2 regions of the Enterobacter sp. CP102 genome follow, and region 2 is predicted to be linked to the other one. Evidence: predicted binding sites of a transcription regulator. Region 2 holds the regulator's gene; the other holds the start of a gene.

Region 1 (8,698 bases), 1.4 Mb from region 2:
CGACATCGAAAGACAGCTTTCGACGCGTAAACCGGCGAGCAACTACCTGCCTGATGGATCAAAGGGGAGTTCGCCATCCACCTCGCCGGATCAGGATAGCGACACGAAACAAGAGGATGTGAAGCCATGACAAGCCGCAAACCTGCCCATCTCTTGCTGGTGGACGACGACCCTGGATTGTTAAAACTGCTGGGAATGCGTCTGGTCAGCGAAGGCTATAGCGTGGTCACCGCCGAAAGCGGGCAGGAAGGGCTGAAAGTGCTCAGTCGCGAAAAGATAGACCTGGTGATTAGCGATTTGCGCATGGACGAAATGGACGGGATGCAGCTGTTTGCGGAGATCCAGAAGCAGCAGCCAGGGATGCCGGTTATCATCCTCACCGCCCACGGCTCTATCCCCGATGCGGTCGCTGCCACGCAGCAGGGCGTATTCAGTTTTCTGACCAAACCCGTCGATAAAGACGCGCTTTATAAAGCTATCGACAGCGCGCTTGAACACGCCGCACCATCTGGTGATGAAGCCTGGCGGGAATCTATCGTGACCCGCAGCCCCGTGATGTTACGCCTGCTCGAACAGGCAAGGATGGTGGCGCAGTCTGACGTCAGCGTGCTGATTAACGGCCAGAGCGGAACCGGGAAAGAGATCCTGGCGCAGGCTATCCACAATGCCAGCCCGCGCAGCAAGAATGCCTTTATCGCCATTAACTGTGGCGCACTGCCGGAACAGCTGCTGGAGTCTGAGCTGTTTGGTCACGCGCGCGGGGCCTTTACCGGCGCAGTGAGCAGCAGGGAAGGGCTGTTCCAGGCCGCAGAAGGCGGCACGCTATTCCTTGATGAAATTGGCGATATGCCTGCGCCGTTGCAGGTCAAACTGCTGCGCGTGTTGCAGGAACGCAAAGTGCGCCCGCTGGGCAGTAACCGCGATATCGACATCAACGTGCGTATCATTTCAGCGACCCACCGTGATTTGCCGAAAGTGATGGCGCGTAACGAGTTCCGTGAAGACCTTTACTACCGTCTGAACGTCGTGAACCTGAAAATCCCCGCGCTTGCCGAGCGTGCGGAAGATATTCCGCTGCTGGCGAACCATTTGCTGCGCCAGTCTGCCGATCGCCATAAACCCTTCGTCCGTGCCTTTTCTACCGATGCCATGAAACGCCTGATGACCGCCAGCTGGCCGGGGAACGTGCGTCAGTTGGTCAACGTTATCGAGCAGTGTGTGGCACTCACCTCGTCGCCGGTGATCAGCGATGCGCTGGTGGAGCAGGCGCTCGAAGGGGAAAATACGGCACTGCCGACTTTCGCGGAAGCGCGTAACCAGTTTGAGCTGAATTATTTGCGTAAGCTGCTGCAAATTACCAAAGGCAACGTAACCCATGCGGCGCGCATGGCGGGGCGTAACCGCACCGAATTCTACAAACTGCTGTCGCGGCACGAGCTGGAAGCGAACGATTTTAAAGAGTAGTACCGCAAAAGCCGAATGAATATGATACTGTGAGCAACCGATTACGAGGCAGCTTACTGGCAAGAGTTTAAGGACCCACCATGAAAAAGATTGATGCGATTATTAAACCTTTCAAACTGGATGATGTACGTGAAGCGCTGGCTGAAGTCGGCATCACCGGGATGACCGTAACAGAGGTGAAAGGTTTTGGTCGCCAGAAAGGCCACACCGAACTGTACCGTGGTGCAGAGTACATGGTCGACTTTCTGCCAAAAGTGAAAATCGAAATCGTGGTGAGCGATGACATCGTGGATACGTGTGTGGATACCATTATCCGCACGGCGCAGACGGGCAAAATTGGCGACGGTAAAATTTTCGTCTTTGACGTGGCGCGCGTGATCCGTATCCGTACCGGTGAAGAAGACGACGCGGCGATTTAACATTCTTGCCGGGTGGCGCTGCGCTTACCCGGCCTACAAAACCCTTCGTAGGCCCGTGCAAGCGAAGCGCCGCCGGGCGATTACAGCACTTTATGCGGCCCGAAACACTCGTAATGAATGCTGTCTTTATTCACACCCAGGTCTACCAGCTGCTTCGCGGCATACTGCATAAACGCCACCGGGCCACACACATAGAACTGCATATCCGGTGCGCTGAACGCCCCTTCATGCTGGCTTAAATCAATCAAACCTTCGCTGTCGAAACGCGCAGCTGCACGATCGGCATCGGTTGGCAGACGATACCAGGTGTGTGCGCTAAAGCGTGGCAGATCTGCCGCCAGCGTTTTCACTTCATCCGCAAAGGCATGAACGTCGCCATTTTCCGCAGCGTGGAACCAGTTCACCTGCGCGCTGTGGTGAGCTTCCGCCAGTGTATCCAGCATCGCCAGCATTGGTGTTTGACCAACACCTGCGGAGATAAGCGTCACCGGGGTATTGGCGTCAACGGCCATAAAGAAATCACCTGCCGGTGCGGCCAGATGTACCACATCACCGACACTGGCTTCGTTGTGCAGCCAGGTCGAGACCTGGCCGCCGTCTTCGCGTTTCACGGCAATGCGGTAGCCTTTACCGTCAGGCTTACGGGTCAGAGAGTACTGGCGGATCTCCTGGTGCGGGAAACCTTCGGGTTTCAGCCACACGCCCAGATACTGGCCCGGCTGATATTCTGCCACCGGCTTGCCATCCACAGGTTCAAATTCAAAGCTGGTAATCAGCGCGCTGCGTGGCGTTTTTTCGACAATACGGAATGCGCGAGTGCCTTCCCAGCCGCCGTTTTTACTGGCGTTTTCACTGTAGATCTGTGCTTCGCGGTTAATAAAGACGTTTGCCAGCACGCCGTAGGCTTTACCCCATGCGTCCAGCACTTCCTGACCCGGGCTGAACATCTCATCGAGCGTTGCCAGCAGGTGACCGCCAACGATGTTGTACTGCTCTGGTTTGATCTGGAAGCTGGTATGTTTCTGCGCAATTTTCTCTACCGCAGGCAGCAGTGCCGCCAGGTTTTCGATATTGCTGGCATACGCGGCGATGGCGTTAAACAACGCTTCGCGCTGATCGCCGTTACGCTGGTTGCTCATGTTGAAAATCTCTTTGAGCTCCGGGTTATGCGTGAACATACGATCGTAGAAATGGGCGGTAAGTTTAGGACCGGTTTCAACCAGCAGGGGAATAGTAGCCTTAACGGTAGCGATGGTTTGAGCGTCGAGCATAGCAGCTTCCTTTAGATGTTACTTTAATAATGTATTTTAAATGCATCTTATAAAAAATACCCCTGCGTTGTAAATGGTTCTTTGCATCGTGAAAAATATGCATCACAAACCTGAAAAGAAATCCGTTGAAAATGGTGAGAGCTTTATTCCTCAAACCCTTGCGTGGCGTGGAGGAAAACGTTTGCGTAAAATCGTTTGTCAAGACCTGTTATCGCAGAACTAATCAGTTATACTGTTGCCCGTCGTCCAACAGGACTGCCTTTTCAGGCCAAAATTTTATTGTTAGCTGAGTCAGGAGATGCGGATGTTAAAGCGTGAAATGAACATTGCCGATTATGATGCCGAACTGTGGCAGGCTATGGAGCAGGAAAAAGTACGTCAGGAAGAGCACATCGAACTGATCGCCTCCGAAAACTACACCAGCCCGCGCGTTATGCAGGCGCAGGGTTCTCAGCTGACCAACAAATATGCTGAAGGTTACCCGGGCAAGCGCTACTACGGCGGTTGCGAATACGTTGATATCGTTGAGCAGCTGGCTATCGACCGCGCAAAAGCGCTGTTTGGCGCAGACTACGCTAACGTGCAGCCGCACTCAGGCTCTCAGGCTAACTTCGCTGTTTACACCGCACTGCTGCAACCGGGTGATACCGTTCTGGGTATGAACCTGGCGCAAGGCGGTCACCTGACTCACGGTTCCCCGGTTAACTTCTCTGGCAAGCTGTACAACATCATTCCTTACGGTATCGATGAGTCCGGTAAAATTGATTACGAAGACATGGCGAAGCAGGCCAAAGAGCACAAGCCGAAGATGATCATCGGCGGCTTCTCTGCATACTCTGGCGTGGTTGACTGGGCAAAAATGCGTGAAATCGCTGACAGCATCGGTGCATATCTGTTCGTGGATATGGCGCACGTTGCCGGTCTGATTGCCGCAGACGTTTACCCGAACCCGGTTCCGCATGCTCATGTCGTGACCACCACCACCCACAAAACCCTGGCGGGTCCGCGTGGCGGCCTGATCCTGGCGAAGGGCGGTGATGAAGAGCTGTACAAAAAACTGAACTCTGCTGTGTTCCCAAGCGCGCAGGGCGGCCCACTGATGCACGTCATCGCGGGTAAAGCGGTTGCGCTGAAAGAAGCGATGGAGCCTGAGTTCAAGGTTTATCAGCAGCAGGTTGCTAAAAACGCTAAAGCGATGGTGGAAGTGTTCCTGAACCGTGGCTACAAAGTGGTTTCTGGCGGTACTGAAAACCACCTGTTCCTGCTGGATCTGGTTGATAAAAACCTGACCGGTAAAGAAGCTGACGCTGCCCTGGGCCGCGCTAACATCACCGTGAATAAAAACAGCGTACCAAACGATCCGAAGAGCCCGTTTGTGACCTCCGGTATCCGTATCGGTTCTCCGGCTGTGACTCGCCGTGGCTTTAAAGAAGCGGAAGTGACAGAGCTGGCTGGCTGGATGTGTGACGTTCTGGACAATATCAACGACGAAGCGGTTATCGAGCGCGTTAAAGGTAAAGTTCTGGATATCTGCGCACGTTTCCCGGTTTACGCATAATTATCCTGCTTTGCAGAAATAAAAAAGGCCGCGATTGCGGCCTTTTTTTGTTTAACGCCTGTCGAGGGATATTGCGCCAGGCCCGGTTATCGCCAGCAAAATAAACGCGCCAGCAATACTGACGTTCTTGTAGAAGTTAATCATATTTGGCACTACAGCATCACCGGTCAAACTCCAGTAATGGTGGCCAATCACCGCCGTTCCCAGCGTGTAGAAAATAAAGAGCACGGCAATAGGGCGGGTGAAAAAGCCCAGCACGATAAGAATAGCCGCGGGGACCTCCATCACCACTGCGATAATGGCTGCCAGCATGGGCGCTGGCGCGCCAAGGGATGTCATATATTGCACCGTGCCGCTAAAGCCGGTCATTTTCGGAAAGCCAAAAATAATAAACAGCACAACAATCGCGATACGGGCAATCAGCAACAACAAGTGACGAGACTGGCCGAAATCAAAATAACGTAGAGAGTTCATAGCAGGCTCTTTTTTCGGTGGGACCTGATTTAAAACTAATACACAAACCGGCAGCCTGCCATTCAGCTTTTCTTCATAAATCAGCCGTAAGGATGATATTCATTTTTCACCGTTCAGCATGGTGACCCGGGGCGATAAAATAGAGATCATTGCGCCCTCTAAGCCCTGTGAAGTGTGGGTGTTATTTGCTTGTTAATAGTCACTTGCGCTGGCTTACATTTAACGACAGACTATCGCCTCCATTTCAGGAGGAATTCATGGTTTTGCATTCCACACGCTGGCTGGCGCTCAGCTATTTCACCTACTTTTTTAGCTACGGTATTTTCCTGCCTTTCTGGAGCGTCTGGCTCAAAGGGATTGACCTTACGCCGGAAACCATTGGCGTGTTGCTGGGCGCCGGGCTGGTTGCGCGTTTTCTGGGAAGTCTGTTAATTGCGCCACGCGTCAGCGATCCCTCCTTACTGATTAAAGCTGTCCGTATCCTGGCGCTGCTGACGCTGGTCTTTATGACTTGCTTCTGGGTCAGTCATCAGTTTGCCTGGTTGATGGTAGTGATGGTGGGCTTCAACCTGTTCTTCTCTCCGCTGGTGCCGCTGACGGATGCGCTGGCGAATACCTGGCAAAAACAGATAACCATGGATTATGGCCGCGTACGCCTGTGGGGATCGATTGCCTTTGTCATTGGTTCGGCACTGGTGGGCAAGCTGGTCAGTCTCTACGACTATCGCGCCATTCTGGCGCTGTTGAGCGTCGGGATCGCCTCGATGCTGCTGGGTATGTTATTGCGCCCTTCCGTGATGCCGCAGGGCGAAAGCCGCCATCAGGAGAGCGCAGGCTGGCCAGCCTGGCGGGCGTTGGTTGTCCAAAGCTGGCGTTTTCTGGCGTGCGTGTGTCTGCTTCAGGGAGCACATGCAGCCTATTACGGTTTTAGCGCGATTTACTGGCAGGGGGCAGGGTACTCGGCTTCAGCCGTGGGGTATCTCTGGTCGCTTGGCGTGGTTGCTGAGGTGATTATCTTTGCCCTGAGCAAAAAACTGTTCCGTCGCTTTGGCGCTCGCGACCTGCTGCTGCTTTCTGCCGTCTGTGGTGTGGCGCGCTGGGGCATTATGGGCTGGACGACAGAACTGCCGTGGCTTATCGTGGCGCAAATCCTGCACTGTGGCACCTTCACGGTGTGCCATCTGGCTGCCATGCGCTATATCTCAGCCCGGGAAGGTGGGGATGTTATTCGCTTGCAGGCGGTCTATTCAGCCGTCGCGATGGGCGGCAGTATTGCCGTGATGACGGTATTTGCGGGCTTCCTGTATCAGCAGCTCGGCCACGGCGTATTCTGGGTCATGGCACTCGTTGCGCTGCCCGCAATGGTGGTACGTCCAAAAGTGGCGGCACGGGTCTGATTACGACTCCAGCATGGCGCGAATATGTTCTTGCTGCTGCGCATTGAGTGTCTCAACGGCATGGATCAGCGGCGGTGAGAACAACGGCAGCGCCGTGGGGTAGGGAGTGATAACCAGTGAGGCTTCACGCGGTGCTCCCTCCTTCTGAAAAGCCTGTAACGTCAGATAGCGAATATTGAGCGGCAGCAGCGTCAGTTCCCGAAGCTGTTGCTCAATTAACGCCTCGCACTCTTTATCATCCCCCGTTAACAGCACGACCTGTTTTTCGTGCAGATCGTTCTCCTGCATCAGCCAGGCACCAAAAATCACCGCCACCAGGCTCATCTCTTCCTCGGAAAAACGCAGCCCGAATTCCGCTTCCAGCTCAAACAGCGACTCTTTGGTTGTGCGCAGCAGGCGCGGGTAAAGACGATGGATCTCTTCCGGCAGGCTGTTATCGATGCCGATATCAAACAAAGAGCGGTCAAGCGCCTGAGCAAGGTGGATATAAAGCTGATCGGTCAGCCCTTGCTCGTCGCTGAAATTCATCCCGGTCTGCGCCCGAAAGCGCGCAATCATGCGGACAATGGTGCGGCGCAAACGCTGGTCCTGCTGGTGCTTGTCCATAACCGGATCGGGGGTGCGCAGCATCATGAACAGCAGCGACAAAAACAGTTGCTCATCGATGTGCGGCGCGGCGGGTACACGACGTTTCCAGTGGCGAACAATCTCCTGCGCCGTAAAATACTCACCCCTGGACTGCGCCCAGTTGCGCTGGACGTGGGTGAAGTGCGGCGTATTACCCTGATGATGTTGAATCAGACAATATTGCAAAAAGAGCTGTAAAAACTGCACATCCCGGCATTCGAACTGGCGCTGTAGCCTGCGCGAACAGAAGTTAATCAGCGCGCGCAGGTTGGTGTCATCGTACAGTGGGCGGGCAATGCCGTGCCGTTTAAGTGCGGTTTTTAATGCCGGAGTAAACTGGTGAGACACAAACTGTGGGCAAAGCCTGAGCGCCCTGCGCAGCCAGTGCAGCAGGCATAAACGCTGGTTCAGTGCGGTGCCCTCAATTCGGTAGCTGCCGTCATGATGCGTGACGATATCAAGCCGATGATAGCGCTGGATTTCATCGCGCGTCTCGGCTATATCTTGCCGTGCGATGGTGTCGTCTACCCCGTTGGCAGCTGTAATGCTCTGCGCGGTGACGGCAGCATCTGGCAGGTAAAGCATCAAAAGCACCTGGCAGCGGCGCTGCGAACTGGAAAGCACAGATGGTATCTCAAGCGTCGTCATCATCTGTCGGGTATCCAGTGTGAGTGTTTGGTAAGAATAGCTAAAGGATGCCGGCAATAAAGCGCAACGGGAACGCTTTCCTTCAGGATTGCAGGCGAACATCACAGAATTTTTGACGTGAGGAATTGATGCAAATAGTTAAACAAAGTGCTCTGGCGTTATTTTTGGCGGTTTTCACTTTTACCGTCAGCGCACATCCTCACAGTTTTATCAGCCTGAAAACCACGCTGGTGACAGACGGGACGCAGCTTAGCGGCCTTAAAATGCGCTGGACGATGGACGAAATCACCTCTGCTGACCTGCTTTATGATGCCGGAAACGCCAAACCCGGCGATGAAGTCTGGAAAAAACTGGCGGCGGAAGTGATGGCAAATGTGCTGGGTCAGCACTATTTCACCGAGTTCTGGCATAACGGCCAGAAGGTCAAATTCCTTAATCGCCCAACGGAATACGGGATGTCGCGTGAAGGGCATCAGGCGGTGCTGACGTTTGTGCTGCCGCTGGCGCAACCCCAGCCGCTGGCGGGGCAAAAGTATACCTTTTCAACTTTTGACCCAAGCTATTACGTCGATATGAGTTATGCCGAAGACAGCGATGCACATCTGCCCGCTGAGCTACAAAAACGTTGTACGCTGGCGGTTCACACCCCGAAACCCAGTGAAGAAACGCTTAACTTTGCCGTATCTCTCGATAAGGCAGATGCTCCGCCAGAGGATATGGAGCTGGGTAAACAGTTTGCACAGCAGGTGACGTTGCAATGTCAGTGATCTCTTCCCCGGTCAGAAAACCCCGCCGCTGGTTGCAGCTTTGGCCGCTGGCCCTGTTTCTGGTGTTGGCCGT
Region 2 (8,698 bases):
ATTGGGTTTTCAGCAATCTGGTGCTGGATTTTTTCAATAGTGGTGCTCATGTCTTGCTTCCTTTAACTTCTGTTACGGCATTCGTCTGACATTGTAGCGGTTCAGAGCGGCATCGGAAAATAACATTTTTTTCACGTCTATATATTTTAAACGTTACCGGCATAAGTTGCATTCCAAATGTAGCTTAACCCTGCTGCGGGTAAGGTTTTGCTTAAGGAGTAAACAATAGTGCTACAGATTGATGAATTTTTTTGCACTTGCTAACGAAACATAATTTTAGATTGAAAAATGCTATTAACTTATCGGGTTTTTATAGATTAGAATCGACGGGTTTTGAAAATCACACGCAGGTATGATTGATGACCTGCATTTACCAGGGGACTGGCCAGTGGCGCGGATAAATAAAATCTCGATCACGCTCTGTGCTTTATTGTTTACGACACTCTCTTTCACGCCAGTGGCTAACGCCTCCCAGCAGGCGCGGCATTCTGCTGTACAAAAAACGCACCTGGCGAAAGTCACAGAACGTAAGAAAAAAACCAGCAGTAAGAACGAAAAGAAAAAAACCACCGCACAGACAAAACGTACTGCCTCCAGCAAAGCCAAAATCACTCACACAACCTCATCCAGCTCGCGCAAAGCCCAGCAAACTGCCGCTAATCTCGTTACCGAAAAATGCACGACCCGCAAAGGTCACAAAGTGAAGTGCGTTAAAGGAATGAAGGTTGCGGAAGTGCATAAAGTACGCGTCCAGAAAGCGCAAAAAACCGCGATGAACAAGCTGATGGGGCAAATTGGCAAACCTTATCGCTGGGGCGGAACCTCACCCCGTACCGGTTTCGATTGCAGCGGTCTGGTGTATTACGCTTACAAAGATCTGGTGAAATTCCGTATTCCGCGTACCGCAAACGAAATGTATCACCTGCGCGATGCTTCACCGGTCGATCGTGGTGAGCTGGAAAACGGCGATCTGGTGTTCTTCCGCACTCAGGGGCGCGGCACGGCTGACCACGTGGGTGTTTACGTGGGTAACGGGAAATTCATCCAGTCCCCCCGTAGCGGCCAGGACATTCAAATCACTTCTCTGAGCGAAGATTACTGGGTACGCCACTACGTTGGCGCACGCCGAGTGATGACCCCGAAAACCATTCGTTAATCCCTGCCCTGCCGCGTCTGCGGCGGGGTAAGTTCCTCTTTTGCATACCCTTTCAATTTGCTACTCTATCCTTGTTGTCCGTATGGTTATTGGCAACATAAAAAATAATAAGGAGAGAAGCAATGTCGTTCGAATTACCTGCATTACCGTATGCAAAAGACGCCCTGGCTCCACACATTTCCGTGGAAACCCTGGAATATCACTACGGCAAACATCATCAGACGTATGTCACCAACCTGAACAATCTGATCAAAGGCACTGACTTTGAAGGCAAAACGCTGGAAGAGATCGTGCGTAGCTCTGAAGGTGGCGTGTTTAACAACGCCGCTCAGGTCTGGAACCACACGTTTTACTGGCACTGCCTGGCACCGAATGCAGGCGGAGAACCAACCGGTGAACTGGCCGCCGCCATCAATGCTGCGTTCGGCAGCTTTGCTGATTTCAAAGCAAAATTCACTGACGCAGCGATTAAAAACTTTGGCTCCGGCTGGACCTGGCTTGTGAAAGAAGCCGATGGCAAACTGGCTATCGTATCAACATCCAACGCGGGTACACCGCTGACCACCAGCGCAACTCCGCTGATGACCGTCGATGTGTGGGAACATGCTTACTACATCGATTACCGTAACGCGCGTCCGAACTACCTGGAGCATTTCTGGGCGCTAGTTAACTGGGAATTTGTTGCGAAGAACCTCGCAGCGTAAGAGACACGCAGAAGGGTTCGCCCTTCTGCGTTTTTTGATTATTCAGCAGCGCAGGCCGTTTCTGGCTGTTTACGACCCGACATCAATACCAGCAGTAACCCCAGAGCGGCAATAATCGCTCCCATCACCGGCACAAAGCTGTACCCCAGGCCACCCGAAATCACTGCACCGCCAGCCGCTGCACCCAACGCATTACCCAGGTTAAACGCACCAATATTCACGGATGAAGAGAGTCCAGGTGCCTCATGAGCCACACGCATGACACGCATCTGCAACGGTGGAACCACGGCAAAGGTTGCTGCACCCCATACCACCATCGCAATGGCCGCGCCAAACTCGTTACGCGCCAGCCACGGAATGGCCACCATGATGACAATCAGCAGCGTTAAGAAGCCTTTCAGCGTGCCGCTCACGGAACGATCTGCCAGCTTGCCGCCCAGATAGTTACCAATAGAGAACCCTACGCCAATCAGCACCAGCATCGCGGTAATAAAGACCGGCGTGGCATGAGTAATATCGTGCAGCACGGGCGAAATATAGGTATAGAGCGTAAACATCGCCCCTGCCCCCAGTACCGTGGTCAGAAGCGCAGACAACACCTGAGGACGCACCAGCACGGACAGCTCTTTGCGTACATCCGGGCGTTCACCAGCGCTGCCTTTTGGCAACGAGAAGAACAGTGCGACCATCGCAATCACACCCAGTGCAGCGGTTGCCAGGAACGACATACGCCAGCCGATGGCTTCACCCAGCCACGTGGCCGCAGGGACACCGCCGATATTGGCGATGGTCAGGCCCATGAACATGGTTGCCACGGCGCTGGCCTGCTTATGTTTAGGCACCACGCTTGCGGCAACCACCGAACCCAGTCCGAAGAAAGCACCGTGGTTAAGGCTGGTCAGGATACGTGACAGCATCAGCGTGGTGTAATCCGGTGAAAGCGCAGAAAGCACATTCCCCAGCGTAAAAATGGCCATCAGGAAAATCAGCGCATTACGGCGCGCACGGTGTGAAAGCAGCAGCGTCATTAACGGTGCCCCTACCATCACACCAATTGCGTAGGCGCTAATCAACATACCGGCCGCAGGGATAGAGACGTCCACACCCCGGGCGATAACAGGCAATAACCCCATCGGGGAAAATTCGGTGGTGCCAATCCCAAAAGCGCCAATCGCCAGGGCCAGCAGTGGAAAATTGATTTTCATGAGTCAACTCCGGATGCCGTGTCGTACCGCGACACAGAACAAAGAAGTCAAAAGCATGACACCAATCACAAAAAATGAGAAGTTAACAATTTGGCAAAAGATTTTTGCCGGAGAAGTAACAATCGGGGAAAATCCGGAGGGAGAGCGTTCTCCCCCCGTTTGAATCAGTGCAATACAGCCGTCAGACCCGCGGCAACAATCAGAGCCAGCACGATAACGGTGGTCGTCAGCGAAAACTTAAGATCGGTACTCATCAATTTTTCTCCTTTTAATCACCTTACGAAAAGTGAGCTTGCTCATTTTTACACAGTTTACGTCAAAAATCTTCCTGGATTTAAACTGATATCCACTTTTGCTCTTCCCCTTTTCATCAAGATAGGACAAAATTCCACGCTAAATTTATTAGCGTACCGGCCATTGACCCCCTCCTGACGTCCTGTGTCGTTTTCCCGGCGTGTCGCAATTCCAGATTGCGTGATAAGGGTGAGAGAAGGCAAACGTTTACCTTCAAGTTTTTCAGGAGCTTAGGATATGGTCTGGAGTGACATTTAATGGCAACAATTAAAGACGTGGCAAAACGCGCAAACGTTTCCACTACAACCGTATCACATGTAATTAACAAAACCCGTTTTGTAGCGGAAGAGACGCGTAATGCCGTCTGGGCGGCGATCAAAGAACTGCACTATTCGCCAAGTGCGGTCGCGCGTAGTCTGAAAGTTAATCACACCAAATCCATTGGTTTGCTGGCCACCAGCAGTGAAGCTGCGTATTTCGCAGAGATCATCGAAGCGGTCGAGAAAAACTGCTTCCAGAAAGGCTATACCCTGATCCTGGGTAACGCGTGGAACAACCTTGAGAAACAGCGCGCGTACCTGTCGATGATGGCGCAAAAACGCGTGGATGGCCTGCTGGTCATGTGTTCTGAATACCCGGAATCTGTGCTCTCGATGCTGGAAGAGTATCGGCACATCCCGATGGTGGTGATGGACTGGGGTGAAGCGCGCGCCGATTTTACCGATTCCGTTATCGATAACGCCTTCGAAGGCGGCTACATGGCCGGTCGTTATCTGGTGGAACGCGGTCACCGCGAGATCGGCGTGATCCCGGGCCCGCTGGAGCGTAACACCGGTGCAGGCCGTCTGGCCGGGTTTATGAAAGCCATGGAAGAAGCGCTGATCACCGTACCGGAAAACTGGATTGTTCAGGGTGACTTTGAGCCTGAATCCGGTTATCGCGCGATGCAGCAGATTGTCTCCCAGCCGCATCGTCCGACTGCCGTCTTCTGCGGCGGCGATATTATGGCAATGGGTGCGCTTTGTGCTGCCGATGAGCTGGGTCTGCGCGTACCGCAGGATATTTCTGTGATCGGGTATGACAACGTGCGCAACGCGCGTTTCTTCACTCCGGCGCTGACCACCATTCACCAGCCGAAAGATTCTCTGGGTGAAACTGCCTTCAATATGCTGATGGACAGGATCGTTAACAAACGTGAAGAGTCACAGTCAATTGAAGTCCACCCGCGTCTTATTGAGCGTCGCTCCGTTGCGGATGGTCCTTTCCGCGACTACCGCCGTTAATCGTGTACGGAGCCAGTTAATCTGGCTCCCGTAACCACTCCCTGTTCAGCGTTTCACTGTCTCCCAGATAATCCAGCAGCCACGCCATCGCGGGCGATACATCGCTTTGCTGCCAGGTCAGACAACATGCCGCGTCCGGGAACGGGTTTTCCAGCTCAAGAGCAACCCACTCTCCGGCATCGATTCGTGGTCTGGCAAAATGGACCGGCACCATCGCCACACATAACCCGGCAGTGAGGCAGGTCGCGGACGACTCCCAGTCTGGCGCAATCACCCGCCGCTGGTTATCCAGCAGCCAGGTTACACGCTTGGGTAGCGAGCGTGACGTATCTTCCAGCACCAGCGAGGGCCAGTTACGCAAGGTATCGTCACTTAACGGTCCCGGCATTGCCGCCAGCGGGTGATCGCTTGCCACCACGCATTTCCAGCTTAACATTCCCATATCGCGAAATGCGTAACGTCCCCCTACGGGTATGGCCTGTGTTGCGCCGATCGCCATCTCTGCCCTGCCGTCTGCCAGTGCATCCCAGACACCGTTAAAGACTTCCTGGGATACCCGCAGCTCGACATCGGAGAAGTGGCGATAAAAATCGACAATCATCTGCCGGGTACGTTCGGGTTTGACGATGTTATCCACTGCAATAGACAGATGCCCTCGCCAGCCGTTTGCAATCTGCTGACACTGTTCACGGGTGATCTGCATTTTTTTGATAACAGAACGCCCTTCTTTCAAAAACCACGCCCCGGCAGGCGTTAACTCCACGTCGCGATGGCGGCGTTCAAACAGCGGAACCGCCAGCCATTCCTCAAGCTGACGCACCGTGTAGCTGATGGCCGAGGGGACGCGGTGGAGTTCCTGCGCGGCTCCGCTGAAGCTGCCATTACGGGCGACAGCATCCACAACTTCAAGAGAATAATCTGACCACATTTTCTGCCTGCAAAAAATTTGAATGCACCCGCCAAATATTAGCGTTTCACAAGCTGCTTTGCACTCCCTACACTCTGCGCCAACGTACACCTGCCTCCTTAAGGAGAATAAAACAATGCAACCCAGGAAAGGTTTTTTAGTCTGGCTCGGCGGCTTAAGCGTGCTGGGCTTTTTAGCTACCGATATGTACTTACCCGCATTCGCCGCCATGCAGGAAGATTTGCAAACGCCTGCCGCAGCCATCAGCGCCAGCCTGAGTTTGTTCCTCGCCGGGTTTGCCTTTGCGCAGCTGCTGTGGGGACCGCTCTCTGATCGTTTTGGTCGTAAACCGGTGCTGTTACTGGGCCTGGCCATTTTTGCCGTGGGCTGCCTTGGGATGCTGTGGGTACGCGACGCGACCTGGCTACTGGTGCTGCGTTTTGTTCAGGCCGTCGGCGTTTGTGCCGCAGCGGTCACCTGGCAGGCGCTGGTGACGGATTACTATCCGGCCTCACGGACTAACCGGATTTTTGCCACCATTATGCCGCTGGTTGGCCTTTCCCCTGCGCTGGCTCCCTTGCTGGGCAGCTGGATCCTGGCGCACTTCGACTGGCAGGCGATTTTCGCCACCCTGTTTGCCATCACTCTGGTGCTGATGCTGCCCGCATTCGCCCTGAAACCCGCGCATAAAAAAGAGACGCACCCGGAAGCGAAGCCGATTACCTTTACCTCTTTGCTGCGCACCAAAGCGTACCGCGGCAACGTGCTTATCTACGCTGCCTGCTCCGCCAGCTTCTTCGCATGGCTGACCGGCTCCCCCTTTATTCTGCATGAGATGGGTTACAGCCCGGCCGCCATCGGCCTGAGCTATGTTCCACAGACCATCGCCTTCCTGGTAGGTGGTTACGGTTGCCGCGCGGCGCTGCAAAAATGGCAGGGTCAGCAGATGTTACCCTGGCTGCTGGTACTGTATGCGTTAAGCGTTGTGGGTACCTGGGCCGTCGGCTTTATTCCGGGCGCAGGTCTGGTAGAAATCCTGATCCCGTTCTGTGTGATGGCGATTGCTAACGGTGCCATTTATCCGATTGTAGTGGCGCAGGCTTTACGCCCATTCCCGCAGGCTACGGGCCGTGCGGCAGCCTTGCAGAACACACTGCAACTGGGGCTGTGCTTCCTGGCAAGCCTGGTAGTATCGGCACTGATTGCGACGCCGCTGCTTACCACCACCAGTGTGATGTTGGTGACCGTTGCCCTTGCTGGCATCGGCTATCACATGCAGTCATCGGCACACCGTGAGGAAAATACGGCAGGCCAGGCTGAAACATCTCACGCATAATCGCGCCAGCAATTATGTTACATTTCAGTGATTAGGTTGCTAAGAGTTTTCTGTTGAATCACCAAATTTTGAGGCCTATACTAAATTTGGTTCGATTAAATACGATAAATATTAAGTGTTAACGGGAGCCGGAGTGCTCCCGTTTTACCATGGAAGGCCTTTCGGCAAGGGCTATCTCCCTTCCTCTGTTCTACGTCGGATACTAGCCTCACGGGGCGTAATACCGTGAGATTTCTCACAAACCAAGAAAAGCGTCTACGCTGTTTGAAGGTTCTAATCACAGCAAGGTGATGGAGAAGCTATGAGTTCATCGTGTATAGAAGAAGTCCGCGTTCCGGACGACAACTGGTCCCGGATCGTCAGTGAATTATTGAGTCGTGCAGGCATCACTATTAACGGGTCTTCCCCATCCGACCCCCAGATCAAACATCCCGACTTTTTCAAACGTGTATTGCAGGAGGGATCGTTAGGGCTGGGTGAAAGCTATATGGATGGCTGGTGGGACTGCGAACGGCTGGATATCTTTTTCTCAAGCGTTTTACGTGCAGGGCTGGAAAGCCAGCTACCCCGCAATGTGAAAGATACCCTGCGTGTCGCGTCTGCCCGCTTGTTCAACCTGCAAAGCAAAAAACGGGCATGGATCGTGGGTAAAGAGCATTACGATCTGGGTAATGACCTCTTTAGCCGGATGCTTGACCCTTACATGCAATACTCATGCGCCTACTGGAAAGAGGCCACCACGCTTGAGGATGCACAGCAGGCAAAATTGCGTCTGATCTGCGAGAAATTGCAGTTACAGCCGGGGATGCGCGTGCTGGATATCGGCTGCGGCTGGGGTGGTCTTGCGTACTATATGGCGAAAAACTACGGTGTCAGCGTGGTGGGTGTGACCATCTCTGCGGAACAGCAGAAAATGGCGCAGGAGCGCTGTCACGACCTCGACGTCAATATTCTGCTCCAGGATTACCGTGAGCTGAACGATCAGTTCGACCGCATTGTCTCTGTCGGGATGTTCGAACACGTTGGGCCGAAAAACTACAACACCTATTTTTCGGTGGCAGACCGTAACCTGAAACCGGATGGCATCTTCCTGCTACACACCATAGGTTCGAAAAAGACCGACCATAGCGTTGATCCCTGGATCAACAAATACATCTTTCCGAATGGCTGTTTACCGTCGGTTCGCCAGATTGCGAACGCCTGCGAACCCCACTTTATTGTGGAAGACTGGCATAACTTCGGCGCAGATTACGACACCACGTTGATGGCATGGCAGTCGCGTTTTCTCAGTGCCTGGCCGGAGATTGCTGACAACTATTCCGAACGATTCAAACGGATGTTCACGTATTACCTTAACGCCTGTGCAGGCGCATTCAGGGCGCGTGATATACAGCTATGGCAGGTGGTCTTCAGCCGTGGTGTTGAACACGGTTTGCGGGTCGCCCGCTAAAAAAATAACCCCGGATAGCCGGGGTTATTTTTTTATTCTTCTTCAGATTTTATTATTGCGGCTTCTTTTGCCGCCAGCACGCGCTCGACGGTATCCACAACCGCCTGCGTTTGCGGATCTATTTCGATATTTACGCGATGCCCCAGTTTTTTAGCACCCAGCGTAGTGCGCTGTAATGTTTCAGGAATTAAATGCACGCAAAAACGCGTTGGTGTCACTTCGCCAACCGTCAGGCTAATACCATCAATGCCAATAAATCCTTTATACAGGATGTATTTCATTAATGTCGTATCCTGCACTTTAAACCAGATTTGGCGGTTATTTTCAGAGGTCAGGATTTTCGCAACTTCAGCCGTCGTCATG

The links. The regulator PurR, encoded in region 2, represses purine synthesis genes. The targets are predictions, from matches to a motif close to CANGCAAACGTTTGCNTG.
Region 1: a site for PurR is predicted at 3,325-3,342, ahead of glyA (serine hydroxymethyltransferase). Genes of this name have one in related genera too.

The regions. Positions count from the first base shown of each region.
Region 1 covers NZ_CP104014.1:3,445,105-3,453,802, reverse strand. The annotation lists gene qseG (two-component system QseEF-associated lipoprotein QseG) at 1-130, shown strand, start outside; gene glrR (two-component system response regulator GlrR) at 127-1,464, shown strand; gene glnB (nitrogen regulatory protein P-II) at 1,545-1,883, shown strand; gene hmpA (NO-inducible flavohemoprotein) at 1,964-3,154, opposite strand; gene glyA (serine hydroxymethyltransferase) at 3,459-4,712, shown strand; gene N1249_RS16205 (DoxX family protein) at 4,764-5,186, opposite strand; gene N1249_RS16200 (3-phenylpropionate MFS transporter) at 5,444-6,583, shown strand; gene csiE (stationary phase inducible protein CsiE) at 6,584-7,861, opposite strand; gene N1249_RS16190 (DUF1007 family protein) at 7,987-8,625, shown strand; gene N1249_RS16185 (nickel/cobalt transporter) at 8,616-8,698, shown strand, end outside.
Region 2 covers NZ_CP104014.1:1,997,245-2,005,942, reverse strand. The annotation lists gene grxD (monothiol glutaredoxin 4) at 1-50, opposite strand, end outside; gene N1249_RS09430 (C40 family peptidase) at 389-1,156, shown strand; gene sodB (superoxide dismutase [Fe]) at 1,279-1,860, shown strand; gene N1249_RS09420 (MFS transporter) at 1,899-3,065, opposite strand; gene N1249_RS09415 (YnhF family membrane protein) at 3,230-3,319, opposite strand; gene purR (HTH-type transcriptional repressor PurR) at 3,617-4,642, shown strand; gene punR (DNA-binding transcriptional activator PunR) at 4,659-5,570, opposite strand; gene punC (purine nucleoside transporter PunC) at 5,686-6,885, shown strand; gene cfa (cyclopropane fatty acyl phospholipid synthase) at 7,187-8,335, shown strand; gene N1249_RS09390 (riboflavin synthase) at 8,368-8,698, opposite strand, start outside.